3 regions of the Spartinivicinus poritis genome follow, and region 2 is predicted to be linked to each of the others. Evidence: predicted binding sites of a transcription regulator. Region 2 holds the regulator's gene; each other region holds the start of a gene.
The links. Region 2 encodes sigma-54, which starts transcription at its own class of promoters, with help from an activator protein. Its sites were predicted from a motif close to TGGCACNNNNNTTGCTNT; they were not measured.

Region 1 (10,016 bases), on a different contig from region 2:
ATTGGTGACGATCTGCCCATCTCTATTAACACCAAAAATGCCCTGTCGTGTGTAATTAACGCCATCAGATGCCCGCGTAATAAAAAACCCAGTTCCATTGATTGATAAGTCTAAGTTACGCTCAGTCGGCTTAAGATTACCTTGGTTAAATTGCTGTGCAACCGCTTGTACAATAACACCATTACCCGCTTGACTAGCACTACCACCAAATGACCGCGAAAATAAATCATGAAACTCAGCCCTTGAGTTTTTAAAGCCTATTGTACTCCCATTCGCTATGTTATTGCCTATTGCATCCAAATCGATAGTGGCTGCTTTTAAACCGCTTAAGCCAGTATTAAATCCCATACGACTATCCTCTCAGCATAACTGACTGCTACAGGTATGATCTCAAATGAGAGACTTCCCTGAAATAGATACTACACTTGCTGTACTACATTGATATACCGTATATAGTGGGTATATTCATGAAGCTGGTTTTTACCTAATAAATGAAATTAAGGGCACCTCTAATAATTATTATTGAATCCGTTTCACTTCATTGAGTCTCACTTCTCCTTGTACTCCCTCAACATTTAATAACACATTATTCAAGCCACCCAAGGTAACACTATTTACATTGGCTCCTAACAAGGTATTTAATGGCACTTGCTTCCCATCAATCAGGGTATAAGCTTTAAATTGGTATTTTCCTGCAGGTTGGGTTTGATTATTATTGTCTTTTCCATCCCAACTAATATCTAACTCACCTGCCGGCTGCTTACCTAAATTCATTTGTTTTATAGGTTGATTACTACTACTGCTGTATATTTCAACGAATAAATTATTAATCGGCTGCGGTATATCAACCATCCCTACCACCTTGCCTCCCGCCTCCAGTTCAGTATAAGAAGTGGGTACCAATACTTTTCGTCCCACTAATGCTGAAGCCTGCAATGCCTGACTGGAATTAAAGGCACTCGCCATTGACTCAACTGTTTGATTCAGGTTTGTTATTCCTTCAACTGAACTGAATTGAGCCAGCTGAGCAACAAACTCTTCATTTTTTTGTGGGTTCAGTGGGTCCTGATGCTTCATTTGGGTAATCATCAATTCTAAAAACTGATTCTTACCTAACTCCGTATTGGTATTATTCTGTTTCGGCTGTTGCAGTTGGTATTTTTCAATGACTGCATTAGTCGCATTAGTGTTACTATTATTTGTTATCGGCGTGCTCATTGGAACACCTCACAGAACCTTCAATCAACAAAAATACAATGCTACCCTTACTGCCCTAATGTCAGCACCTTCTGTAGCATTGTTTTTGCCGTATTCATAATTTCCACATTCGTTTGAAATGAACGAGAGGCTGAAATCATATCGGTCATTTGCTCTACCACATTAATATTTGGGTAAAAAACATATCCTTCATCATTTGCCATTGGATGATCAGGTTCATAACGCCTTTCTAAAGGTGCCTTACTTTCAACAATGGCTTTTACCATAACCCCTTTTTCAGACTGCTGTTGCGGTTCATGCAATAACTGATTAAAAGAAAGGTGCTGTTGCTGTGGGCTGATAGCAGTAAATACGGGGTACCGAGCCCGATAGGTTTGATCAATGCTACTGCTTGCTGCTTCTGCATTAGCAATATTGCTAGCCACTGTATTAAGCCGAACCGATTGGGCTGACATACCTGACCCAGAAATATTAAACACATTGACTAAAGCCATTGCTATTGCCCCTTAATCACCTTGATTAAACCTTTAAACTTGCTATTTAAGAACTCAAAGCTACTTTGATAATCCATTGCATTCCGGGCATAAATGGCATACTCCTGTTGGGTATCAACTGTATTACCATCAATGGCAGGCTGAATTGGAATGCGATATAACAAGTCCACATCCTGTTTCTGCGATAAGCCAGCTAAATGGTCTTGATGAGTTTGCTGCAACGGCAACTTCTTGCCAGTTTGTTGCTCATTCACCCGATTTAGTACTTGCTTAAAATCGATATCACGTGCTTTAAAACCAGGCGTATCACTATTGGCCAAATTGTCCGCCAATAGCTCAGCACGCTTTCCTCTTAACAATAGTGCTTGCGGGTGAACCCCTAATGCTTGATCAAAACCAATAGCCATTTTCGAAATTACCACCTGTTAGCTCTGCGCTAGTCATTGCCATTCAGCAATTCCAGAGCAATGCCTATGCCAAATAAAAAATACAATAATTACAAGGATTTAGTGATTATTCCGCTAATGCCGTGCGGCAATCCGGTGCCACACTTTTTGGGTTTATGGGCATCATCCAGAATAGTGATTTTTTGCGCAAGCAAGTAAGTAAGTACTTTGAATAGGGCCACTCTATATAAAAACACAGAAAGCCCCAAAGAGTGTGCATTTTTTAGTAATGCCCTTATTGCTATTTTATACAAAGGGAATTTTATAATTGGGGGTTAAAACAATATTCCGATTAGCTAACTCTTTCACCAGACTACTGAAAATATCCATGTAGCCCAGCGAAACGAGGGGCATTAACACCAACACGTCAAAAATGGTTATCTTTCAAATAAGGCTTACTTATTTGTGCTACAAATATTTAATGGTGAAATCCATGATTGCTATCAGATGAACTGATAGCAGATTCTAAGTCACTTAAGCAATCTACTACCTTAACACTGGCAGACTCCATTGTTTCCAAGTGCTTTAATACTTCCTCATGGTTGCCAGCTAACTGTGCTTCAATTGCCTGAATACCACTCGTATGGACCAGTTTATGAGGCTCTTCTAAATGCCGATAGGCCATTAAATTCTGATAGTTTTTACCATCACCATGATAATACCACTCCCCTAGCCGACAATTCTCATGGTTAACAATGGCACCTTCCTGAACGGGCAATTGATGAATTAAATGGCGATAGATCGTTACCTTCCATGCAACATGGTCAAGCTTAACCGTTTGGATAAAACTAGTATTCGCTGACTCTTCAATAATACCTTGCATCTGCCGTGACATATTTAATACTTCATTAACCGTATTACCAATATCCTCTGTTTCTTGATTAACTGCCGTTGTCGCTTCCACCATTTTTTGTATTTGCGCCGTGCTCACTTGGGTACCTTGCACTACAGTGTCCACCAATGTGGAAATTTCATCACTGGCTTCCCCTGCTTTTTGAGCTAAGTTACGGACTTCATCTGCCACCACAGCAAACCCTCTACCGGTTTCGCCTGCACGCGCAGCTTCAATTGCAGCATTAAGTGCTAATAAGTTGGTTTGCTCGGAAATATCACGGATTACCCCTACAAATTGCGTAATTTGTGAGGCCACTTTTTCTAAGTTTTGGACACTATCTGCGCTATCAGTCGCTACATCACTAATACCACTGACACGCGTTCTTAATGCATCAAGCAAATTACCTGTATTAACAAACAGGTTATCCGCCTCCATTAAATTCCCTTTTTCGCTCAACAATTGGTGCGCAGCACTAGCCAATGCTTCCCTGATATTTTGAATCATTTGCTCACCATAAAAAAAGGTGTTGATTAACTGCTTCAGGTTTTCTGCGCCGCCTTTTGCTTCCCTCACTAAGTCATCTCTGCCATGCTCAGCCTCGTAAACGTTTTTTTCCAGTTCAGCAACTTTATCCCTTAGCTGTTGATTTTCTTGCTCCAAAGTAAAACACTGCTGCTTATATTTATTAGATCCAAACATAACAGAGCCTTTGTTTAAAACTAAAATAATCTAAAGAGACTGAAACCTTTCTTAATAGTGAAGCATAGAAGGTAATTGTCGCTTTTGTTAACTATTTGTGCCTATTTAATTGCTCAAGCTAATCAGTTTCGACCTAAAGAAATACCAGCTCCGTTCACTTCAGCTATTTACACTCTTTCATCAATCAATCGGGATGTATTATCAACTGGTAGCGATGACTGCTGAAATCGTTGCAATAATTGCTGTTGTTGTTCAGTAATAGCAATAGTATTGTTGGGCCTATCGGCTGCAAGCTGAGCGTTAGCACTGGGTATTACGACCTGATTTTGCTGATTGGCTGTTGGTTGAAGCTGGGTAGCTATTGCTTCACGATTTGCAGGTACCACCTGAGTAGGGGCTATTTCAGTAGTGGTATGGTTAGACGTTGGATTGGCAGTGAAAGTTGAAGGGCTTCGATTTAGCTCATCATTGACTAAGCCGTTATTCGTATTGGCTTGATCAGGTGCACGACTCACTACCGGTAGTTGTATCGGCAATTGAGAAAAGCCACCTATACCATTGATCAGCATTGAGCGCCCCACCCTGTGTATGGAAATGATTTGCTACATACAAGTTAAACCAGTTTAATGATTTTCTCCACTTTGAAGGGAATGTAAGTTATCTTAACATTAGTTTTTGTACGGCTTGCCGCATTTGTTTAATCAGTGGCTGCTTGGCTAACCCTGTTAAATTCCGTAAGCGTTCCCAACTATATTGTTGCATTACTTTTTTTATCCATAAATGTTGCTCTGACTCTGTCAATAACTGCCATTGTTTAGGGTGCTGTTGAATTTGCACTTGCAGCCAATTTCTTAACGGTACAATGCAGGTTTCATATTGCCGATTACCAAAACCAAATGCATACACATCTTGTTGATCTTGAGTTGATAGTTCGATGTTATTCTGTTGGTTACTCGTTAAAATGGCAGTAACGATTTTTTCATCCAAGTCTGTCCACAACTCAGCTAACTGTGAAATAAAATGCAGGTGAAACCGAGCGCTCATTTCGACCATTTGTTCAATCGCCTCAGCTGAAACAGGTTTTGCCATTATCAATGCATAACAGCCACTGCTCGCTTCCCTGGTAATACCCAGCCTGAGAGGTAAAAAACCTAATGACTGCCAAAAGCCCTGCAACTGTAGTGTAACACCATAAGCAACCGCCAAGTAGTCTTGCTCTGCTTTCACTTGATCATAAATATGAGCTATTAACTGTCGCCCTACTCCTTGCCGCTGAATAGCTGGATGAAGGGCTATACGGATAATTCTGACACAACGCAATCCTGCGACTTGTTGATAACCACCATGAGCGACCAACGTTTGTGGTACTAGGTGCCCTTTAGGACGCCGTTTAGCTAAATAAATAGCCTGGGCTAACTCCTCGTCTAGCCCCCCTTCCAATGCAGTTAAGCTGGCTGCAACGACCTCGCCATGATAAACCCCTAACCAAATCTGTAAATTGGGGCCATCCAATAAGTGTCTTAAATCACCAGGCGTGGTACGGTAATGAGCCATGATCAACAACCCAAATAAACGCCTTAATAATTGTGGCTGTTGCACCAGCTCCTCAGACGATACTTTTTTAAATATCAGGTCATCACTCGTAAAATTAATTAATTGCTCATCGGCGACGGGCTCTGCATCCAGTAGCAACGCATCAAACCCAAAATTTTCTAATGGGTCATTTGACTGCCAACGAATCGGCTGAGTTAAACTCAGTGCCCGCCATTGGGGCCTGATGCGATTTAACATAGGTTGAAAGCGAATGGTAAACCCTCGCCCTGTTCCTTCATAACCATGTACTGTGGTAGCAAATACAATACGAGTATAATGTTGTGTCCAGCGGTTTAATAAATCGGGAGGAATAGCAGCAGCTTCATCAATAAATAGTACATCAGCTGCTGGCATTTCATGACTGAGATCGTCTGGGGTCAAATAATGCAACCAACTATTAGTATTCGTATCGCTATAAATCAATTTAGGTTGTAATTGCCAGTCAATCGTTAAATAGGTTGCAGCATGGTTAAATAAGGTATTCACAGCCTCGAAATTAGGGGCCGTCACTAAAATTCGCTTGCCTTGTTGCAACAGTTTCCCAGCAGCAATACCCAGCGCGGCTGACTTACCTCGCCCACGATCTGCCGTAATTACCAAAGGACGTTTACGATGTCCTGTCGCCACTTTTATTATGCCTGCTACTGCTTCAACTTGATCTTGGGTAATACAACCATCTTCCGCAACACCATCACCTATATCAACTGCTGGCTGCAAACTGGAGTCAACCTCAACGGTTGGTAGCGGTTGGCCTTGCTGCCACTTGATAAACAACGGGCGTGGTTTATCAAGTGCTGCTACCAGCCACGTTAAAAAAGCACCTTGCACTGAATCTGCAGTATAAGGCAGTACGGTCAACTGATGATATTCTGGGTCATTAAATTCAGCCCAGGTGGCTAGTGGTGGCGTCAATAGAAGTAGTAGCCCCCCTCCAGTCAACGTACCCGTTATCGCGGCAAAATGATCAGGGTTAAAACCTGTGAATGCATCATAAACTAAAAGCTGGCTTTCTCTACCTAAATACTCTCGCACTTGTTGTGGTGCTATCACCGTTATTCCCTGATGCCGCAAATTATCATTGGTTACCCAATAGCTAGACGTTACTGGCCCCAACAGAGTAACCAGTTGGCTGGCCTGTTGTTGAGTCCATGCTTGCTCACCCGCAATAATGATAGTGGCACGATATTGACTAGCCGTTGCTTGTTGTTTAATAACGGCCAACCAATGACTAAGCTGCTGTTGCAAAAAAAATACCTCACCTGACTTCTGGTTATCTGCTTTCGTGGCATTATTTTATTAATACTACGTTATTTAAGCTGTAGAGGCCGTTCAATATTTGTTCAAAGACACTCCTTCAACCAAGCCTTAACAGGGCCTAATCGAATACAACACTTTCTATTAACTTTTCTACTATCTCAACAGGTGTATCTGCAATAAGTAAACGATTAAAGTCTTTTTCTGCAATCAGCTGGTTAGCCACTCCTTCCTCTAAAAAAGCCAGTAAGTGATTGTAGTAGCCATGGTGATTAAGAATAGCTATGGGTTTATTATGCAAACCCACTTGGGCCCAGGTTAATACTTCGAACAATTCATCAAGAGTACCCAAACCACCAGGTAAAACCAAAAAGCAATCTGCCAGACTGGCCATTTTTTCTTTTCTGGTTGCTAAACTGCTAACCTCAAACCACTCTGTTAATCCCGCATGCGCCCTTTCTCTAGCCACCAGCAGGCTAGGCATAACGCCAATCACTTCGCCTTTAAGTGCTAATACATGATCAGCCAAGATCCCCATCAACCCATCATTGGCACCGCCATAGACCACACCTATCTTGTTTTTTATTAACGCTATGGCCAGCTGCTGAACCATGGTAGGCAAACTAGGATCTAACCCAGGCCTTGATGCACAAAAAATATTAACCCGCATTCATTACCTCACGATACCCTAGTGGCACAAGCGCTACGCTAGCCATTTCTGAGCTCAAAAAGCTATGCAACATTAGGGTGTATTCAACAATTGTCTTAAACTATGCTATTTTATCGGCTATTATTGGAACATTTTTACTAAAATCAACTACCCTAATACTTTAGAAGTAGTATTTTTCTTAATACTTATAATAGCGCTATGAAAAAGCATACAATCTTTCTACTTGCCATACTCTTTACTTTTGGACAAGAAACAATCTACTTTCATAGTAAAGCTCAAGCGGCATCCCGAACGAGTCTTTCTATTTGGGATATTGACCGCTCCCACATACTAAAGTGGACACTTTGGAGCTTCAACAGTGAGTTTCAAATAAAGGTGGTCAACGATCAGGCCGAGCAGTGGGTTCAAACCGGTTTTAGTGGCTTTGCTGAAGGAGAGTATCGTCGTATACCCCACCCTACTCTGGGGTATATTGGATTTGTTGCGGGTAGCACTTATACCAGCCGAATGGGGCTACCCTGTCGTAATTATGTGATTAGAGTGGAAGCCAGCCAGGATGCCTTCCCAGCAATGGCCTGCTATCAACATAACAGCTGGCAATATACGCGTTCTGTTTTTTAAACAAAAGGCTCCAAATACCTTATAGTGGTCAATGGGTAAAGTTAGGTTATAGTACTCCAAGACATTTATTTTCTGGCAAGGTGCTTTTTTGCAGACACTCTTTATAAGGACAACATAGGGGCCTAGTGCAAGAAAAAGAACACAGCCAGAAGATAAGTGGAGAAACAGTGGTTACCTTATTTTGCGCGTGAACCACTGCGCTTAAGACCAATTATCCGGAGGTAATCTGTTAGGCTACCCTTGTTAACATGGTCTAGAGGGACAACCTCATTTACTACAAAGATAATATTTAACCATTAACTGCTTAGCCTTCCCCTATCACGCCCTCAAGACTCTCAGTTGCTATACTGTTAAGCAGCTCAGTTTAATAACTGAACTTCTGAAGATAAACCTAAGCGTGTTGGGGCTCGTAAGATGAGTAAGTTAGGTAATAATCAATTAGCCAACCACATTATCGCATGGTTTTTTTTACTTACTCTGTCTTTTCTTGGCTGTTATTACCTGATCAGCCATGCAGTTTATATCAGCAGCCTACGAACACAAGCAAGTAGCATCGCGGATATGGTCACTCATATCGGTCATTGGGCAGGTCAGTTTAAAGGAGGTATTTGGGTTAAATCAGGTGTTCGGGAACACTTTAACCCACAAGACTATCTAGAGAAAAAAACCTATGTCACCGAGCAACAAAAGGATGATAAAAAAAGAACCATCATTGACCATTACCACTTAAAAAATCCATCCCTCATTCAGAGGGAGGTATCTGATATTACATTACAAAACAATGCAAATGTTATATTCCGTATTACCTCTGACAATTTTCTAAACCCTCACAATGCACCTAATAGATTTGAGCAAACCGCAATAGCATTAATTAAAGACGAGTTCCATAGACATGAATATTATCAAAAAACCTACAATCGTTTTCTATATGCACGGGAGATTACTGCAGAAAAATCCTGCTTAAGCTGCCATGGAGACCCCAAAAATGCGCCTAAAAAGTTACAAGAACTTTACCCTGGAGACAGCGGCTTTAACTACGAACAAGGGCGTTTAGCGGGAATTGTCAGTGTTTCATTACCTTATGATAGTGGGATACTCACACTACTGAAAAGCATTAATCTTTACTCATTATTAGCTATAGGGTTGTTTTTTATCCTGTTAATTTGTTTTATTTCCTATATTCTTATCTTCGTAGTCAGCCCCATCAAAAAAATAACCACAGAAGCATCAAAAGCGATCCAAACTATTCATCAAGATAGAGAAGAAAGCATAACTTTATTTCACACAGAATATAAATCCAGCACCGAAATAAATGATTTAAACAAGCAATTTAAGACGTTATACAGCCTTGTCCAAGACTTAAAAAAATTTATCAAAATGCATGATTTTTAGGCAGTGGGGCAGGAACTGAAGAAGTGAAGTCCAAAATACAACAAGGGGCTATTAAGCCCCTTTATTACTACTTTAGCGGCGGCATCGTTTTCGGGTACTGAAAAACAGGCAGGCTAGGGTAAAACTAAACAGTGCAATAATTGAAGGCTCATGCACACTGATTAACCTTACAATATAGTTTCCATTCATGGTACCAGAGGACCAGGTATTATCGATATTAAGTACCAAGTTATTACCACTTGGAGGTATTGGCGGTATTACGGTATCTGTCGAATCAAAGTTTAGTACAGATAAATTTGGGTTGGTTAAATTAATAAATACCATGGCAGCTGTTATATTATCAACCGGAGTATGAATACCAGGCACGCCTTCCATATCAAAAATAGCCCAATCAATTAATGACTGAAATCCAGTACCATAGTTTGGATCCATATCATCCACTGTGAACATACCGAACAACACCATGGGATTAACCGTATCTTCTACTTGAAATGAAACCAATGCACTATGCCCTTTGGTAGGGAGAAGCACGATCATCGACATTAACGAGCAAATAAAAACTAACTGCCTAACTGATGTGAATGTTTTCATACAAGCCTACCTTTTGCTGGTTTTTTTGAATCCGTTACCTCTAATAAGGCAAGTGCTGTACCAACGCTTATTAATCAGTCACTTATAGATTTTTACCAGCTAACCCAGCAGGTTTTGTATAAAAACACAACAGCTATTTCGAGATTATTTCTATTTTATTGATGAATTTCTTACGTTTTTTCATTAAAACAATTATTCGTTAA
Region 2 (10,016 bases):
TATGTAGAAAAAGAAGCCTGCCCACTAGACCTAGCACCTACCTCAAGCACGACAGTTAGCCTAGTACTAGGTGACGCTTTGGCAATTGCTCTGCTAGAGGCTAGAGGGTTTACAGCTGAAGACTTTGCCTTTTCGCATCCTGGTGGCAGTCTGGGTCGGAAGCTGCTACTTAAAGTTGCAGATATTATGCATACTGGACAGCAACTCCCTATCGTTAGCTTATCAACGCCTTTAAAAGAAGCCTTAATTGTCATTTCCCAAAAAGGCCTAGGGATGACAGCAATTGCTGACTCAGAAAACCAATTATTAGGCGTTTTTACTGATGGTGATTTGCGCCGAGTTCTAGATCAAGAGCTCAACCTCCATACAACCCCAATCAACCAGGTGATGACAACTCAGTGTAAGACCGTAAGTGCCGACATATTAGCAGCAGAAGCCTTAAACATTATGGAAGATCATAAAATCACCAGTTTGGTCGTCATTAGTCAACACAGTCAAATTGAAGGCGTTATCCATTTACACGACATTATCAAAGCAGGCGTTGTATGAACCTTGACCCACAATTAATAGTCAAAGCACAAGCGATTAAACTTCTTGGGCTTGATGTAGATGGGGTAATGACTGATGGCCGGCTGTACTTTACGGCTGATGGTCAGGAATTTAAAACCTTTAACATTTTGGATGGCCATGGCATTAAGATGCTCCAGTCAACGGGCGTAAAAGTTGCTATTATAACAGGCCGAGAAACAACCGTTGTAGCAAAGCGTGCAAAAGACTTGGGTATTGAACTGTTATTACAAGGCAGAGAAGACAAACAAGTCGCTTTAAACGAAATTCGTCAACAGCTTAAGTTAGATTGGCAAGAGATAGCCTATGTAGGTGATGACCTGCCTGACTTACCAGCCATTCAGCAAGTAGGCTTGGGCCTAACTGTTCCCAATGGCTATTGGCTGGTTAAAAAGCATGCTGATGGCGTGACTCAAACACCAGGGGGAGCTGGCGCAGTAAGGGAGGTTTGTGACTTCATTATGAGCGCACAAAATACCTTACAACCAGCTCTAACTCCTTATATACAGGCAAGCGAATGAATCGAAGCAGTATTATCAGCTTAATTGTTATTTTAGTAATTGCTTACTGCGGCTATCTTATGCTTGGCACAACCTCAACACCAGTGCCCAGCTCAAGTGAGCCTCTAGCAAATAACCTTGAGCAGGCACCAGACTACTACTTGATAAACCCTCGTGTTACTCAGTTTACTTTAGAGGGGAATAAAGACTATTTGCTCGTTGCAGACAAAATCAGTCATTACCCACATAATGACGTATCTTTATTAGCAAAGCCTAATATTGATTTGTACAAGGCAACTAGTGACGACCAATGGAAAACCACTGCTAAACACGGGCGCTTATTACCTGGTGGCGATATCCTTGAGTTATCTGACCAGGTAAGAGTCAAAGAGCTTAAGTCCAATGGTGAACTTGGCACTTTACTCAAAACCGACTTTTTAACTCTTTATGCCGAGGAAGAAGTCGCCGATACTCAACATCCAGTTGTGATAACATCACCCAACGGCTCTATTACCCAAGGAGTTGGCATGCGCGCATTTTTAGCAAAAGATAGAATTCAACTGTTTTCTAATGTCAGGGGACACTATGAAGTTAATCAGTAATTTGATTGTAGGGATTATTGCTATCTCAGCTGCCGGGCTTAGTCTGTTAAGCTGGGCACTTCCCAATGACAAAGATAAGCCCATCAATATTAAAGCCAAAAGTGCTGATATTGATGATAAGTCTGGTGTATACATTTACACTGGCAACGTCATTATCACCCAAGGCACTATTCAAATAAGAGGTGATAAAGTCACTCTTTATTCAGACAGCAATGGGATTAACAAAATTGTTGCTGTAGGCCGCCCTGCACACTATCGTGAAAAACCAGCAGAAAACAAAGAGCTTATCAAAGCCTATGGTCGTACTATCAAGTACTACGCTACCAATGAAAAAGTAGAAGTAATCACTAACGCTAAGCTATTCCAAGAAGGCAATACCTTTACTGGCAGCCAAATAGACTACTTTGCGAAAACCCAGAAAGTGAATGCAAAAGGCGGTAAAACCAATGAAGGCCGCGTTGAAATGGTACTGCAACCCCGTAGCAAAAAGAAATAATAGTCGTATATGAGTATATTGAAAGCCGAGCACCTTGCCAAAAGTTATAAAGGCCGTGCTGTTGTAAAAGATGTTTCCTTGAAAATTAAAAGTGGTCAGGTAGTTGGTCTGCTAGGCCCCAATGGCGCAGGAAAAACCACTTGTTTCTATATGATTGTTGGTCTAGTCCAGTCAGATCATGGCAGTGTCTGGATTGACGAACAAGATATTACTCACTTCCCCATGCATGGACGAGCCCAGGCAGGCATTGGCTACTTACCACAGGAAGCCTCTGTTTTTCGTAAATTAACTGTCACTGAAAACATATTAGCTATTTTAGAAACCCGTAAAGAGCTAAATCGGAAGCAGCGCCAAGAAAAACTTAACTCACTACTTGAAGAGTTCAATATCACCCATATAAAAGACAATAAGGGTATGAGTTTATCTGGAGGAGAGCGTCGCCGGGTAGAAATTGCCAGAGCCTTAGCAACTGAGCCATCCTTCATCCTACTTGATGAGCCTTTTGCCGGGGTTGACCCAATTTCTGTAAAAGACATTAAAGATATTGTCTGGCACTTGAAAGACCGCGGTATAGGCGTACTGATTACTGACCACCATGTTCGAGAAACACTTGATATTTGCGAGAATGCATACATAGTTAGTGAGGGACATATTATTGCAGAGGGTAACGCCGAAGCGATAATGACCAACCAGCAAGTAAAAGAGGTTTACCTCGGACACGACTTTAAAATATAAGACAACTGGCAAGGATACTCATATAATTTTTAGTAGCTCAGCTAAAAAGCCAGTAAGAGCACAAGAAACAACAACAGTAATACTGTAAACAATTGAAATAAACACACAATTGACATTAATAATAGGTGCAATGGAAACATTCAGTGGCTTGTTCAGCAGCAACTCAGGTAACCGCCTTTGAATGCACTTCCATTGTTGTTGACTTTGCCAAATCAAAACAGGCACGATTGCACTATAAGGTAATTGTTTAGCAATGAAGCCATCCCTGGTTTTGAAAATTGGCCAGCAGCTGACGATGACGCCTCAGCTGCAACAAGCCATAAAACTACTCCAACTATCCACACTGGATTTACAGCAAGAAGTTCAGCAAGCGCTTGAATCCAATCCAATGCTTGAGCTGACCGATGAGTCTGACAACAACTCATCAACAAACAGTGATAGTAATGACAATGACCCTCAGCAGCTCAACAGTGCTGGCCTGAATGGATCAGATTCCTCCAAAAGTCAAGATAACAGCACATCTGAAAGCAGCAGCCATGATGGCACTGAGGAAACCAGCTGGTCAGAAGAAATTCCCAATGACCTCCCAGTTGATAGCGCCTGGGATGATATCTATCAAACCTCTTCAGCCCCTATTAGCTCAGCTTCAGGAGATGATGATGAGTATGACTTTAGTAATCGTAATGGCACAACAGAGTCCTTACACAGTCATTTAGAATGGCAGCTTAACTTAACCCCAATGTCAGATAATGATCGCTTGGTAGCAATTGCTATCATTGATGCGATCAATGATGATGGCTATCTCAGTTGCAGCACTGAAGAGATTTGGGAAGGCCTGGACCCAGAGTTGGAAATATCCCAAGAGGAAGTGGAAATAGTCTTAAGACGCCTCCAACACTTTGACCCTGTTGGTGTGGCAGCAAGAGGCTTACAGGAATGCTTACAAATTCAGCTGTCTCACTTACCTGAAGACACCCCTTTTCTTGATAACGCTAGATTGATTGTAGCCAAACACTTAGGTTTACTGGGTCATCATGACTACAACCAGCTTATGCGTCGTACTAAACTTAAAGAAGAAGAACTAGCCGAAAGCATCAAGTTGATTCAAGCCCTTAATCCAAAGCCTGGCGCTGACATCCAGCCATCTGAAACAGAATATGTAATTCCTGATGTATTTGTCAGAAAGCATAATGATCGCTGGTTGGTAGAGCTTAATGCGGAGGCCACGCCTAAACTACGTATAAATAATAATTACGCATCATTGGTTAAGCGAGCTGATAGCAGCTCAGACAACACTTATCTGAAAAACCATTTGCAAGAAGCCCGTTGGTTTTTAAAAAGCTTACAAAGTCGTAATGAAACACTAATGAAAGTAGCAACTCGCATAGTTGAACATCAGCGTGGTTTTTTAGAGTATGGCGAAGAGGCAATGAAGCCATTAGTCCTGCACGATATCGCCGAAGCAGTGGGTATGCACGAATCTACTATATCTCGAGTAACTACCCAAAAATACATGCATACGCCAAGAGGCATCTTTGAGCTGAAGTATTTCTTCTCAAGCCATGTCAGCACCTCATCAGGCGGAGAATGCTCATCTACGGCTATCCGAGCTATCATTAAAAAGTTAGTATCAGTAGAGAACCCTAAAAAACCATTAAGTGACAGCAAAATTGCCAGCTTACTGGAAGAACAAGGTATCAAGGTGGCAAGACGAACGATTGCCAAATATCGTGAATCCCTATCCATCCCACCGTCTAACGAACGAAAGCGGTTGGTATGAAGTGGATGCATGTGTAGAGGTATCAAACAGATTAGCGCTCAACCATGCGTTATATTGACTAGCAACAAGCAATACCAAATCTGCTGGCATTACACTCAGTAATGAAGCAGTTGACAATCAGCCTTACAATTAAGTGAAGCTGGTTAACAACCATTAAGTCCTATTAGGAGGTCGTTGCATGCAAGTTAACATCAGTGGTCATCATGTAGAAGTGACTGATGCGTTGCGCCAATATGTCATCAAAAAGCTCGATCGCATTGAAAACCATTACGATAGCATTACTAACGTGCAAATCACCCTAAGTGTCGAAAAACTGCGCCAAAAAGCAGAAGCGAATTTGCATGTAAGAGGTGCTGATATTGCCGCCACAGCAGAATCTGAAGATATGTATGCAGCAATTGACTTACTTAGTGATAAACTAGGCCGGCAACTCAGCAAGCATAAAGAGAAAACCCTGGATCGACTCCAGGGAGCCAGTATTCGTTAAAGTAGTTTACTTATTTAAAAAGCATGAAAATCGAACAATTCCTTCTCCCGCAATGCACCCTTACCGGGGTGCAAGGGGGGAGTAAAAAACGTGTTTTACAGCTTATTGCCAACCTATTAGCCGAGTATTCCAGTGATATTGATGCTAACGAGCTGTTTGATAACTTAATCAACCGTGAGCGATTAGGGAGCACAGGCTTTGGGAATGGGATTGCCATTCCCCATTGTCGCCTTGAAAGCTGCCACAAGCCATTTGCCTGCCTGCTAAAACTGGAAGAAGGCATCGACTTTGACGCAATAGACGGACACCCTGTGGATGTTATTTTTGCCCTGGTCGTTCCTGCCGAAGCCACTAATGAGCACCTCGCCATCCTACAAGAGCTAGCCACTCGATTTGAAAACTCAAGCTACCGCAATAACTTGCGCCAAGCAGACACTAATCCAGACTTATTTGATGTAGCAATCCAAAGCGTTCCTACTGCATAAATTTACCATCGCTTGTCTCTATTCATTTGCAGTGAGCGTTCTTATGATATTCGCTTGAAGCACTCTTCTGGCGACTATTATTTAATTAACTGCCGTATATCATTTAAACTCTGTTATAGTAAGAATTTACAAAACACTCTGCGTATTTATGAAGTTAATAATAATTAGTGGCCGCTCAGGCTCAGGCAAAAGTACAGGCTTACATGTACTTGAAGACCAAGGCTATTATTGCATTGATAATATGCCTGCTGGCTTACTCCCTGCCTTTGTTGAAGAAATGGAAAAAGAGCCTCTCTATGATAAGGCTGCTATTAGTATTGACGCTCGAAATATCTCTCAGGATTTAAGGCGCTTCCCATCTATCATGAATGCGCTTAGAGAACAAAAAATCGAAGCCGAAATTATTTACCTTGATGCAGAGCATGCCACTTTACTCAAGCGCTTCAGTGAAACCCGACGCAAACACCCATTATCCAGCCAGCAATGCTCATTAGATGAGGCGATCAAAAAAGAAAAAGAAGTGCTAGAGCCCATTGCTCGACTGGCTGACTTGACCATTGATACCAGCCAGCTTTCACTTCATGAACTAAGGGACACCATAAGCAAGCGCGTTGCTCGCAAGCAACATAGCAGCATGGCACTACTATTTCAGTCATTTGGCTTTAAAAAAGGAATCCCCATTGATGCAGACTATGTGTTTGATGTACGCTGTTTGCCAAACCCCTACTGGGTCACCCATTTACGGCAATATTCAGGGCTAGACGAGCCTGTAAAAGAGTTTTTAGGCTCCCAACAACAAGTGTTGGATATGTTTGATGACATTAAACGCTTCGTAGAACGTTGGCTGCCGTGCTTTGAAGCAAATAATAGAAGTTATATTACTATTGCTCTTGGGTGTACGGGTGGTCACCATCGTTCAGTCTATATCAGTGAGAAACTCGCTACTTACTTTTGTGAAAAGTGGCCAAATGTTCAAGTACGTCATCGAGAATTGCCTTAAGCTCCATGATTCAAGAAAAAGTCACAATCATCAATAAGCTAGGCTTACATGCCCGAGCTGCAGCAAAGTTTGTGTCTACTGCTGCCGCTTTTGGCAGCTCCATCAAACTCGGCAAAGATGGAAAAATGGTAGACGGCAAAAGCATTATGTCAGTGATGATGTTAGCAGCCAGTAAAGGGACAATTTTAGATATTGAAATTGATGGTGAAGATGAAAAAAGAGCATTTGAGGCCATTACTCAATTGATCAATAACTATTTTGATGAAGGCGAATAACTTTTTCACTACCAGCACCAGACTTCTGGAATCACCTATAAAACTGGCTACAATCCACAATACCAGTAGCCAGGCTCTTCAGGTAAACTAGCCCGCCAATCAGTAACTAACGTAACTAGTACTACATCCTATAAATAAGAGTGAAGGAAGCCTGCCATAAACTGCTAACTACCACTTATTTATAGGATGCGGCACTAAAGCCAGCTGCACTCAGCAATAGGATTACCTGATGTCCACACAACAACTCGGAAAATCAGAGGATCAACTACAAGAACTAAGCCTAGCGCTGGATCAAGGGATCTCTTCGCCTGTCAAACGAATGCTGAATAGCCTTCCTGCAGCAGATACCGCGCATTTAATTGAGTCTTCACCTCCTAAGGTCAGAGGCTTGCTATGGCAACTACTTGAGAAAGAGCAAGAAGCCGAGGTACTGCAGGAGCTCAGTGATGACGTCCGCCAATACTTCCTGGATCAAATGAATGCAGCTGAAGTGGCAGAAATTACCACAGGCTTTGATCCCGATGACTTGGCCGACCTGTTACAGCAATTACCAGACGCAATCACCCAACAAGTGTTGTCTTCTATGGATGCTCAGGATCGGGCTCGTGTCGAGCATATCCTGTCTTATCCAGAGGATACTGCTGGTGGTTTAATGAACACGGATACGATCACCATCCGCCCCAGCAATACGCTTGATGTGGTATTACGTTACCTGCGCCGCCATGATGAGCTGCCAGCAATGACGGATAGTTTATTAGTAGTTAACCGTCAGGATGCGTTTATTGGTGTATTACCAATTAATAAGCTGCTGACCACCAACCCATCAATCACTGTTCGTGAAGTGATGAATACAGATATTGAGCCCATCAATGCCATGACACCTGCCAGCCAAGTTGCTCAACTGTTTGAGCGGCAAGACCTGGTATCGGCTCCCGTTATTGATGATGGTGGCAAACTACTGGGGCGGATCACCATCGATGATGTTGTAGATGTTATTCGTGAGGAAGCAGATCACTCACTCATGAGCATGGCTGGCTTAGAAGATGATGAAGATACCTTCGCGCCCGCCATGAAAACAGCTAAGCGCCGGGCAGTCTGGCTGGGTATTAACCTTATTACAGCGTTTGTTGCTTCTGCCTTTATTGGTATGTTTCAAGAGACTATTGATAAGGTGGTTGCATTAGCGGTATTAATGCCAATCGTAGCCAGCATGGGTGGCATCGCTGGCAGCCAAACCTTAACCTTGGTGATTCGTGCAATGGCCTTGGGCCAAATCGGTAAATCTAACACGTTTTGGCTACTTAACCGCGAATGTATAGTTGGGCTGGTGAATGGTTTGATTTGGGCACTGGTTGTATCGGGGGTTGCCTACGTTTGGTTCGATGATGGGATTATTTCAACAGTTATTGCTGCAGCAATGATTATTAATCTAGTAGTTGCTGTTATATCAGGAGCCGCACTGCCCATTATTTTAAAAACCTTGAAAATTGACCCTGCACTGGCAGGTAGCGTAATTTTAACCACTGTTACAGATGTTGTAGGCTATATCTCATTTTTAGGTCTAGCTACTTTATTTTTGACTTAACACGTTTTTGACTTAGTTACAGGCAGTTGACGATTTTTCATGACTCAAACACTTTCATCTATAGGCTCCGCTCCCCTTTGGCGACGGCTAGCCGCTATGATATACGACAGTTTACTGTTAGTTGCTATCGCTATTGTTATATCAGGCCTTCATCTATGGCTAAGTATTACCTTGGTGGGAGAAGCTAAAGCCACTGCAGTGGGATTTAAGTGGGACTTAAGCGCTATTTTACTTATAGGCTTTTTTGGTTTTTATGCTTATTTCTGGCGAAGAAGTGGTCAAACACCAGGAATGATTGCCTGGCGAATTATGGTCGTCAACTACGAAGGAAGAACCATCAGTCTCAAGCAATGCCTGATTCGTTTTATCGCAGGCATCCCCAGCTGTATATTAGGTGGCATCGGTATTTTGTGGGTTTTATTTGACCCAAAAGACCAAGCGATTTACGACTATGCGGCGAAAACAGAAGTCGTATTACTGGAGAAAAATAAGAAATAATTATTAAACCTGTCTTTTTTAACTAGGCTGCTGCAAGAAGCAGGTGAGTTAGTTAGCTTCCCCCTTTGAAAAAGGGGGATTGAGGGGGATTTTTACAAGTAAATAAAGCGGAGATAGCTCACAAACTACGATCACTTTAAATCCCCCCTAGCCCCCCTTTATCAAAGGGGGGAACAGCTTTTGCTGCAGCTTCAAAGGAAGAAGAGCCCCAAAGCACTCTTTACAACAACACCAAACTTAGGTTAGGCAAGTAGCTACCCTGCCCTTTTCAGTAAAATCCCACCCACCGTAAAGCACAACAGTAGTGGCACAATCACAGCAATTAGCGGCGAGAAGCCAAATACCAAACTGGATGGGCCAAGTAACTCTTGGAAGATATTAAAAGAAAACCCAACAATTACTCCAATAAAAATACGTAACCCCATTGTGACAGAACGGAGTGGCCCAAACACGAAAGAGATACCCACCAGTACTAACCCGATAATAACTGCAGGCTGCAATAGCTTTCGCCAAAATGCTAACTGATACTCACCTGCATTCAACCCTTGCTGGCTAAGGTAATCAATATAAGTGCTTAAACCGCGAATTGATAAATCATCCGGCTTTACCACTACGACATTAAGCAGATCCATAGACAAGCTGGTTTGCCATTGCAAAAATGGTAGCCGCTCAGTGGTTACACGATCACCTTTAAACTGATTAGACTGAATATTCTGCAATAGCCAATAATCACCTTTAAAGATGCCACGATCAGCAAAACTAGCCTCTAACAGTTCTTTTTTATCATTAAATTTAAAGCGGGTAATTCCATGCACGATACCACCAGGCTCTACGGCATTTAAATGCATAAACTCATTGCCTTCCCGATGCCACACCCCTTGTTGACTGAACTGAGATGAAGAGCCATCTTTACTACGGGCAATTGCTCGGCCACTATCTGCTAACTGTTCAGTATAAGGTGACACAAACTCACCTATGGAAATACCAATTAAAATAGTCAGCAACG
Region 3 (10,016 bases), on a different contig from region 2:
AAAAGTTTACTAAGGGAGATATTCCACTGCCCAGTTTTTGGGGTGGGTTTAGAGTAGTGCCTGAGCAAGTGGAATTTTGGCAGGGCAGAGCGAACCGATTACACGATAGATTGGTTTATAGTCAGAGTGAAGCGGGGGAGTGGTCAATAGAGCGGTTGCAACCATAGAGGGTAAATAAAGAGGGGAGAAATTCTTTGAATCTAATTTCCTTCTTCCCCTTGGGGGAGAAGGTTAGGATGAGGGGGAGCCGTAAGGCTAGTAAAAAAATAATGGTTCTAGTGAGAAGGTATCTTATGGCTAATATATCCTCACCCTAGCCCTCTCCCAGAGGGAGCTAAAAATGACTTTTGTGAACCCTGAAGAGGGGGCCATATCCTTAATCTTTTGTGACAGCCTGAAAGCTGAGAGCTTACTAATCATCCGCCAGGCTATTTGCCCCTAAATCTAGTTTTAGTTCTTTAATTTTGCGGGTTAAGGTATTTCTGCCCCAGCCTAGTAATTGAGCAGCATCGCGGCGGCGGCCACCAGTATGCTTTAGTGCCACTTCAATCATAGCGCGTTCAAATGCGGGTACGGCAATATCCAAAATTTGCCGGTGGCCGAGAGCTAGTTCTTGGTCGATCCAGTTCCTGAGTTGCTGCTCCCAATTTAAATTTTGGATTGGAGTGTTAGGTTGCTCCAGCAACTCTGGTGGTAGGTCGGTTGGTAAAATTTCGCGGCTGGATGCCATTACGGTTAACCATCGGCAGGTATTTTCTAACTGCCTGACGTTTCCTGGCCAGTCTAATTTGGATAGTAAGTCTGCGGTTTCTGGTTTTAGTGCTTTGGCTTCTACTGCTAATTCTTCTGCTGCACGGTTTAAGAAGTAATGGGCTAGCAGCGGTATGTCTTCGCGTCGATCCTGCAGTTTGGGGATATGAATCCGGATGACATTGAGTCGGTGAAATAAGTCTTCTCGAAAGCTGCCTTTGGCTACCAGTTTTTCCAGGTGCTGGTGGGTAGCGGCGATAATTCTTACATCTACTTTAATTGGAGTATGGCCACCTACTCGGTAAAACTCACCATCAGCAAGTACGCGTAACAGCCGGGTTTGAGTTTCTGCTGGCATGTCGCCAATTTCATCCAAAAATAGGGTGCCGCCATTGGCCTGCTCAAAGCGACCAGCACGTTGCTGGGTGGCGCCTGTAAATGCGCCTTTTTCATGGCCAAATAACTCTGACTCCATTAAATCTTTGGGAATAGCAGCCATATTCAAAGCTATAAAAGGTCTGGTTGCCCTTGGGCTATGTCGGTGTAATGCTTGAGCGACCAGCTCTTTTCCGGTACCTGACTCACCATTGATTAACACAGTGATGTTCGATTTAGACAGCCTGCCGATAGCCCGAAACACCTCTTGCATGGCAGGGGCTTCACCAATAATTTCCGGGGCATCTGGTAACTGTTGCTGAACGGCTTCAACTTCTTGTTCATGAACATGGGCTAAAGCCCGTTTAACCAGGCTAACGGCTTCATCTACATCAAAGGGTTTGGGTAAATACTCAAAAGCTCCACCTTGGTACGAGGAAACAGCACTGTCCAGATCAGAGTGGGCTGTCATGATAATGACTGGAATTTTAGGATAGTGAGCTTGCAGGTCTTGTAGTAATGACAAGCCATCTATACCGGGCATGCGAATATCGCTAATGATCACCTGGGGTTGCTGTCGCTCCAGTTTGGTAAGAATCTGGTTGCCTGAGTCAAAGCTGAGTGACTCAATTTGGGCTTGGTGCAAAGCCTTTTCTAATACCCAGCGAATGGAGCGGTCGTCATCAATAATCCACACAGAATCACGTACAGTCATGAGCTCTCCTTTTTATTGATGATCGAGTTGCTGTTGATTTGTCAGGTGTTATGGGCTGTGAAGGTACTAATGATTGAATGGGTAAGTACATGCTAAAGCAGGTTTTACCTGGCTCACTTTCACAACTAATCATTCCTTGGTGTTGCTGTAATATCGATTGAGCAATCGATAAGCCCAGACCTGAGCCTTCTGCCCGGCCGCTGACGAGTGGATAAAAAATATGCTCAAGAATATTGGCAGGTACGCCTGGGCCGTTGTCCATTATGTTTACCTGGCAAACCAGCCGATGGCGCTGGTTGCCGATAGTAAACTGACGTAAAACTCGGGTCTTAAAGGTAATCATCCCTTCGTTTAGGGGCATTACAGTTTGAATAGCCTGCAAAGCATTGCGCACGATATTTAAAATAGCTTGGATGAGCTGCTCTATATCGGCCATTACATCTGGGATGCTGGGATCGTAATCTTTGGTAATAGTCAGCTGGTTGTGGGTTTCTGCTAAGATCAGTTGAGCGACACGCTCTAATACTTCGTGAATACTACAAGGGCCAAGTTTAGAAGGCTTGGTTGGCCCTATCATTCTATCAACCAGGTTAGTCAAGCGGTCTGTTTCTTCGATAATAACCTGGGTATAATCCTGTAACGCACTATCTGGTAGTTCCTTTGCCAGCAGCTGTGCTGCACCCCGAATGCCCCCTAGTGGGTTTTTCACTTCATGCGCAACACTACGTACTAACAATTTGCTGCTCTCTTGCTTTTCTCGAAGCGCTTCTTCCCGAGTTATTTTTAGTAGGCGATCACGAGGCTGAATCTCCATGACCAAGCTATCCCTACCATTGGTAACTGGAGTCACGGCATAGTCCACAGTTAGTAGTTGGCCATTGGGTAAGTGCAGGGTGGCCTCTCGTTTGGTAAAAGGCTGGCCACTACTGAGGGCATTTAAAAAAACAGGCTTGTTCGATGGCTGCTCAACAAATAAGACTTCTAGAGCAGCACCTGTCACTTGACTGCCACTCACTGCAAAAAGCATCTCTGCAGCTGGATTGATGTAAAGCAGGTTAAGCTGCTGATCAATCTCCAAAACGGCAGTGGTTAAAAACTCCAATAATTGGTCTGACATTATCTTTATAGTTAATAAATTAAAAAGTTATAAGTGCGAGCAAAATCCAAGCCAATAAAGCTAAACAGTATTGTTGAAGGAATGCATAGGCTTGTAGGCTCTTCTATAAAACGTCAACTATTCCTGGTTGTTTGTGGCTGTTTGCTGTTGTAGAGGTACAGCTTGTATAAGAAGTTGCACTGTGATGGTGCACTAAAAGGAAAGGGTAATGCAAGAGGAAGTGAAAAAGTTGGGCATTAATGCATGTAGGGTATGCCCCTGCTAAAACAACGGTTAAAACAATAGTGCCTTGAGCCTGCTAAGCAGGCTGGGGGAGGCATCTCCCCCTTTGGCCTGCTTAGTCTTGTTGCGATCTAGTAGGGCACTGGATCGGTGAACATGCACAGTGACACTAGCGCTGTTTAATACGCGGCCATCGGAGTTGAGTACTTTTACCACAATGCTATGGGTGCCACGGTCAACGTTATTCAAGTTAAACAACAGGCCTTTTTGTTTGCTTCCATAGGGTTTGCCATCAATATACAGCTGGACACTATCACCAGGCCTGAGATTAGGCGAAATGGCCGCTAACACAGAGAAGTTACCTGAGCCTCTGATGGTGGCATCCTGGGTTGGCTTTTTAATGTTGAACTCGCGGTAGCTGAAGCTTTTGCTGTTAATGTCAGATGATTTGCTTGATGGAGATATCTTGGCGGGGGGTAAAGAAATAGTATTGCCTTTTTTTAGCTCAACCTCCTCAGCCGGTTTGCCTTCAGGGTTGTCGGTAAAAACCACTTTGCCATCTTTATCGATAGTTTTATAGATTTCGGCGTAGCTCGCTGCCCAGGGTAGGATAGCAATTAGCGCCCATAGCAATGATGTTGGCTTCAGCATAAAAAGGATTCCATAAATAAAACTCACTCGCGAAGAGTATATTATTATTTTTAGTCGTTATTGATTCAGAATACCTTCTATTAGAAAAAGTTCTATTAGCACAGAAATTATAGTAGAGAGCTTGCATTTGATATGAGGTGGATGCAAAAGTGCTTTCAAACCAAGTCCTTCTCCCTATCGATAGGTGCTTCCCCCCTTTGAAAAAGGGGGGCTAGGGGGGATTTAATTTGAATGTAAAAAGCGAGCAGGTTATTTGACGTGCTTTGAGCCGACTTTCATGAAATCCCCCTCAATCCCCCTTTTTGTAAAGGGGGAAGTTGGATTGCGCCATAGTTCTAATTCTCCTTCTTTTACAACATTCTAATTCAGGGTGAAGGTGGTACTGGTGTAGGTTTTGGTTTGGGTAGTAACTTACTTGTTTGCTTAAGGTGCACTTTGACATTGGCACTGTTAAGTACTTTACCTTCTTCATTCAGCACTTTTACTGATAGATCGTGGGTTCCCCTATCGATATTAGCAAGGTTAAAGCTCGTTCCTTTTTGTTTCTTGCCATAAGGTTTTCCATTTAAATAAAGCTGTAAGCTATCCCCTGCTTTTAGTTTGGGAGAAATTTCAGTGCTGACTTTAAAGTTGCCTGCATTCCGAATGGTTTCTCCTTCTAGTGGCTGTTTAATTGTAAAAAAGTTATAGCCATGTTGGCCTTCTGTTTCGGAAGGCTGATTGTTAATTGGTATAACAGGGGGCGGTGAGATGATACTGCTAGGGTTTAGTTTTACAGGCTCTGCGGGATTATCCCCAGGCTCGTCAGTAAAAATAATATTTCCCTTTTCATCCACTGTTTTATAAATCTCGGCTTGAATAAGGCTAAAGGGAAGCAAAGCCACTAGAGCAAATAGCAAAGCAATTGTTTTTAACATAACAGTAAGAGTCCATTCTGTAGGAGAGAAGCGCTCGTAAGTCCATTATTATTTTTAGCTTATTATTGCTTTGAATGACTGACTATTAGGAAAATTTCTGTATTAACCCACAAACTAAGTTGTTAGTGGGTTAGGTGGTAATTAGCTTCCTGTTGGTACAGTTGGAGCGTTTGGAGCTCTTGGGGCTGTAGGTGCTTGTGGAGCCATTGGTGCTTGTGGAGCCAGTGATGGAGAACTAGATGAAGGGGCAGTATTTTTAATACCTGATGGGTTGCGTGAGTAAACCGTAACACTAGCAGTATTTAGTACTTTACCTTTTGAGTTAAGTGCTTGAACGCCAAGAGTATGTGGGCCTCGCTCTAGATTTTTGACCTTAAACCTTAACCCTTTTTGTTTATTGCCATGAGCTTTACCATCGACGACTAACTGTAATCTATCCGCTGGCCTTAACCTAGGACTGATTACTGCAAGCACAGTGACATCGCCATTTAAAGCAATGGTGTCACCGTTTACAGGCTTTTTAATAGTAAGGGAACTGTAGCTAAAAGTGTCTTCTTTGCTAGGTCCTTGAGGGTCGGGTGGCACAATGGTTGGGGGAGAAATAATGGTGCTGGGCTTGAGTTTTACCTGCTCTGCAGGCTTATCCCCAGGAGCATCGGTAAAATTAACATTACCTTCGTTATCTACTGTTTTATAAATTTCTGCGTGGCTGGCAGCCCAAGGTAGTGCGGCTGTTAATACCCACAATAATAGTGAAGCTGGTTTAAACATAAGAGGGTGTTCCTGTCTGATTTAGAAAGGAATGAGTGCTACTTAATTTAAGGGTGCAGCACTAATTAAAACTCTAAACCCTTAATCTTAGACATGCAAAATTAATAAAGTGGACATCATTTCAGTTTTTGAACTGCAATGAAATTTTCGTTAAGTAAGGAACACCTGAGAAAGCTTTGGTTGTTTTTTGCAGAAGGCAGAAGAGAGTAACGCTTGTGTAGCAAAGCCCTCAATTGAGGGCTTTATGATGGCGTGTTGATTACGCTCAGTGCTACAGTTAGCTACACACTGTAGTACAGGTCAAACTCAACGGGGTGAGTGGTTTGATTGACTCGCTCACACTCTTCACGCTTAAGCTCAATGTAGCCATCAATCATATCATCACTGAATACGCCACCTTCTTTCAGGAAGTCGCGATCTTGATCTAATGCATCCAATGCTTCTTCTAGGCTGGTCGCCACAGTTGGGATCTCAGCAGCTTCTTCGGGTGGCAGATCGTATAAGTCTTTATCTGCAGCATCACCAGGGTGGATTTTGTTTTTAATACCATCCAGGCCAGCCATTAGCATTGCAGCAAAAGACAGATAAGGGTTAGCGGTTGGATCTGGGAAGCGTACTTCAATCCGGCGAGCTTTAGGGCTATTTACATAAGGAATCCGAATAGAAGCTGAGCGGTTACGCGCAGAATAAGCCAGCATTACGGGGGCTTCGAAGCCTGGAATAAGCCGCTTAAAGGAGTTTGTGGAGGCATTGGTAAAGGCGTTTAATGCTCTAGCATGCTTAATGATACCACCTATGTAGTACAGTGCTGTTTCAGAAAGCCCAGCATAACCATCACCGGAGAAAATGTTTTCACCATTTTTAGAAATAGACTGGTGTACATGCATGCCGTTACCGTTATCCCCTACTAACGGCTTAGGCATGAAAGTAGCGGTTTTACCGTAGTGATGAGCAACATTGTGCACGCAATATTTCAAAATTTGGGTTTCATCAGCTTTTTTCACCAGGGTATTAAAGCGAGTTCCGATCTCACATTGCCCAGCTGTTCCTACTTCATGATGATGAACTTCAACAGGCAAGTTCATGGCTTCCATTGAGGCGCACATAGCTGCACGTAGGTCGTGGAGTGAGTCTACTGGAGGTACAGGGAAGTAGCCCCCTTTTACTCTTGGACGGTGGCCAATATTGCCCCCTTCAAAGGCTTCAGAAGAGGCCCAGTGTGCTTCCTCTGAGTTAACTTCATAAGAGCAGCCTGAAATGTCTGCTTTCCATTTCACATCATCAAACACAAAAAACTCAGGCTCTGGGCCAAAGAAAGCAGTATCGCCAATACCAGTTGATTTCAAGTAATCTTCAGCACGCTTAGCAACAGAGCGAGGGTCTCTCTCATAGCCTTGCATGGTAGCTGGTTCAATAATGTCGCAGCGTAAAATTAGGGTGTTTTCATCAGTAAAAGGGTCGATAACTGAAGTGGAGTCATCAGGCATCAGCATCATGTCAGACTCATTAATGCCTTTCCAACCGGCAATTGATGAGCCATCAAACATTTTGCCCACCTCAAAAAAATCTGCATCAATTTCACTGGTTGGGATAGAAACGTGCTGCTCTTTTCCCTTAGTGTCGGTAAAGCGTAGATCTACCCACTTTACATCACTTTCTTCAATTAACTTCAGAGTATTCGCTGACATGCTGTTTTCTCCAGAGGTCTATAAGCCGGTTTCGGTTTAACTGGTTGTGTTTGGATGAGTCCAAGCTATAAAGTTTTGTTATTAATTATTAAGAACTTATTGCTTCAAAGACTTACTGATATTGATCAATCAAGCTTGAGAAACAACATTGGCTCAGCAGTAGCTGCTTGAATCACCACTTATGATTAATAAACTGTTGGCCACTCCGGTTGAGATGAATGCACCAAAAAAAATTTCTCAACGACTATTTCACCGCAGCTTCATCGCGACCAGCAGCAATAGTCATGCCATCACGCTAATTTTGGGTTAAACCAGAAAAATCAGGGTGAGTGCAATGTAGAAGCTCAAAACAATAGAACAGCAACGCACTAAGCTGGTGCATTAAAATATAAATGCACTACTCAGGCGCTTTTTGATAGCAACTTATACTAACGACTGGTGGGACTGCTTTGGTTTAGTGATCATGATAGCTGGTTTTTGTATAATAGTTTGCTACATGTTAGTTGCAATCAGATGAAATCCCTTCCATGAAATTCATTGTTAAATTATTTCCTGAAATCACCATTAAAAGTAAGCCGGTTCGTCAACGCTTTGTTAAACAGTTACGGCGTAATATTCGTTGGACGTTAAAGCCCATCGATCCTGAAATTGAGGTGGTAGGGAGCTGGGATAAAATTGAGGTTGTCACGCAACAGGATGATAAAGCTGTTACCCAGCAAATAGCAGAAAAACTTACCCATACCCCTGGTATTTGCCAAGTATTGGAAGTGGTGGATTACCCTCTGGTTGATCTCGACGATATGCTCGATAAAGTGGCTACCATTTTTGGGGATTCTTTGGCTGGCCATTCTTTCTGTGTGCGTTGTAAGCGTTCTGGTCACCATGAGTTCACTTCGACTGATGCTGAAAGATATATTGGCGGCGGATTGCACCAAAGGGTTGCAAATACTTCTATTAAATTAAAAGATCCTGAAATTACCGTTAAGCTGGAAATTAAAAATAAGCGTTTCTATGTGGTGAAGAGTGTATTACCTGGGCTGGGTGGCTTTCCTCTCGGTACCCAGGATGGTGTGTTATCGCTTATCTCTGGTGGGTTTGATTCAACGGTTTCTAGCTTTTTAACCATGAAACGGGGGTTGCTCACCCATTACTGCTTTTTCAATTTAGGTGGTCATGCCCATGAAATTGGGGTTAAGGAAGTTGCCTATTACCTGTGGAATAAGTTTGGCTCTTCTCATCGGGTAAAGTTTGTCACCGTACCTTTTGAGCATGTTGTTGCTGAAATTCTACAGAACATTGATAAATCCTACATGGGAGTGGTGCTGAAGCGAATGATGCTACGAGCTGCCAGCCAAGTAGCTGAAGGTCTAGAGGTAGAGGCACTGGTAACCGGTGAAGCGATAGCACAGGTTTCTAGTCAAACCCTAGCAAATTTATCAGTCATTGATGAGGTAACTGAAAACCTGGTTATTCGCCCTCTAATTACCATGGATAAGCAGGATATTATCAACACTGCTAGAGCCATTGGCACAGAAGATTTCGCGAAAAATATTCCTGAATATTGTGGCGTAATATCGGTTAACCCTACTACTCGGGCAAGGCGGCATAAGGTTGAGGATGTTGAATCGAATTTTAATTTCGCGGTATTAGATCAGGCGGTGGCTGATCGCCGGGAAGTGTTAATCAACGATATTATTCAGGATGACTTAAAAGCGGCTGAGGTCGAGGTGCTGAGTATTCCGCTGCCTAATAGTGTGATTCTTGATATCCGCCATCCCACCGAGGAAGAGCTAAGCCCGTTAAAAATGGATAACAATGAAGTAAAAACCATTCCTTTCTATCAACTAAATACTGCATTTAAGGAGCTCGATGCTAATCAGCAATATATGCTTTATTGCGATAAAGGCGTAATGAGCCGCTTACATGCCATGCATTTAAAAGACGAGGGTTACGAAAACATCAAAGTTTATCGTCCCTAGTGAACTTTCTTAGTAGAACGGTGGTAAACTACCGCACCAAAATTTTCTGGATTTTCTAGCTGAAGACGTTGAATTGGTAAGACAACTTGCTAATTCTGGCATTTACTATAGGAATGCCCCTACTAACATACTTGTTTCTAGGGTGCTGCTCTTAGGCCACTTCAGATTGTAGTTGTTTTACTGTAGAGGCACCCTCTGTGATTGAGAAGTTAAGAAATATTGCCATTATTGCTCACGTAGACCATGGCAAAACTACTTTGGTAGACAAGCTGTTGCAGCAGTCTGGAACCTTGGAACGCCGTGATATCGGGACTGAGCGGATCATGGATTCCAATGACCAAGAGCGTGAGCGTGGTATTACCATTCTGGCAAAAAATACCGCAATTACTTGGCAAGATTACCGCATTAATATTGTGGATACCCCAGGACATGCCGACTTTGGCGGTGAGGTTGAGCGGGTGCTATCGATGGTTGATTCCGTATTGCTACTGGTTGATGCTGTTGATGGTCCAATGCCACAAACACGTTTTGTTACCCAAAAAGCATTTGAGCAAGGGTTAAAGCCAATCGTAGTCGTCAATAAAATTGACCGCCCTGGCGCCAGACCTGACTGGGTCATTGATGAGGTATTTGACTTATTCGATCGCTTAGGGGCTACTGAAGAGCAACTGGACTTCCCCATTATTTATTGCTCTGCACTAAATGGTATCGCTGGTGATGACCCAGAGTCATTACAAGATGACATGACGCCTTTGTTTGAAATGATTGTTGATAAAGTGCCTGTACCTACCGTAGATGTTGATGGCCCTTTCCAAATGCAGATTTCAGCGC

Region 1: the regulator sigma-54 is predicted to act here: its motif matches at 2,174-2,191, upstream of flgB (flagellar basal body rod protein FlgB).
Region 3: the regulator sigma-54 is predicted to act here: its motif matches at 7,479-7,496, upstream of glnA (glutamate--ammonia ligase).

Annotation. Positions count from the first base shown of each region.
Region 1 is NZ_JAPMOU010000021.1:28,714-38,729, reverse strand. Features, by position in the region: gene ORQ98_RS16185 (flagellar hook-basal body complex protein) at 1-348, opposite strand, end outside; gene ORQ98_RS16180 (flagellar hook assembly protein FlgD) at 520-1,218, opposite strand; gene flgC (flagellar basal body rod protein FlgC) at 1,266-1,712, opposite strand; gene flgB (flagellar basal body rod protein FlgB) at 1,715-2,119, opposite strand; gene ORQ98_RS29625 (CZB domain-containing protein) at 2,577-2,981, opposite strand; partial or broken gene ORQ98_RS29620 (methyl-accepting chemotaxis protein) at 2,964-3,278, opposite strand; gene ORQ98_RS16160 (hypothetical protein) at 3,860-4,261, opposite strand; gene ORQ98_RS16155 (tRNA(Met) cytidine acetyltransferase TmcA) at 4,350-6,530, opposite strand; gene ORQ98_RS16150 (LOG family protein) at 6,661-7,209, opposite strand; gene ORQ98_RS16145 (hypothetical protein) at 7,408-7,830, shown strand; gene ORQ98_RS16140 (Tll0287-like domain-containing protein) at 8,245-9,222, shown strand; gene ORQ98_RS16135 (hypothetical protein) at 9,295-9,813, opposite strand; gene ORQ98_RS16130 (oxidoreductase) at 10,006-10,016, opposite strand, start outside.
Region 2 is NZ_JAPMOU010000001.1:329,879-339,894, forward strand. Features, by position in the region: gene ORQ98_RS01435 (KpsF/GutQ family sugar-phosphate isomerase) at 1-549, shown strand, start outside; gene ORQ98_RS01440 (KdsC family phosphatase) at 546-1,088, shown strand; gene lptC (LPS export ABC transporter periplasmic protein LptC) at 1,085-1,669, shown strand; gene lptA (lipopolysaccharide transport periplasmic protein LptA) at 1,653-2,165, shown strand; gene lptB (LPS export ABC transporter ATP-binding protein) at 2,175-2,900, shown strand; gene ORQ98_RS01460 (hypothetical protein) at 2,919-3,125, opposite strand; gene ORQ98_RS01465 (RNA polymerase factor sigma-54) at 3,154-4,680, shown strand; gene hpf (ribosome hibernation-promoting factor, HPF/YfiA family) at 4,859-5,167, shown strand; gene ptsN (PTS IIA-like nitrogen regulatory protein PtsN) at 5,191-5,652, shown strand; gene rapZ (RNase adapter RapZ) at 5,801-6,652, shown strand; gene ORQ98_RS01485 (HPr family phosphocarrier protein) at 6,658-6,927, shown strand; gene mgtE (magnesium transporter) at 7,157-8,512, shown strand; gene ORQ98_RS01495 (RDD family protein) at 8,552-9,010, shown strand; gene lptG (LPS export ABC transporter permease LptG) at 9,265-10,016, opposite strand, start outside.
Region 3 is NZ_JAPMOU010000006.1:75,015-85,030, forward strand. Features, by position in the region: gene pdxH (pyridoxamine 5'-phosphate oxidase) at 1-167, shown strand, start outside; gene ntrC (nitrogen regulation protein NR(I)) at 413-1,840, opposite strand; gene glnL (nitrogen regulation protein NR(II)) at 1,827-2,957, opposite strand; gene ORQ98_RS06995 (DUF4124 domain-containing protein) at 3,231-3,830, opposite strand; gene ORQ98_RS07000 (DUF4124 domain-containing protein) at 4,196-4,747, opposite strand; gene ORQ98_RS07005 (DUF4124 domain-containing protein) at 4,889-5,518, opposite strand; gene glnA (glutamate--ammonia ligase) at 5,800-7,206, opposite strand; gene thiI (tRNA uracil 4-sulfurtransferase ThiI) at 7,734-9,185, shown strand; gene typA (translational GTPase TypA) at 9,383-10,016, shown strand, end outside.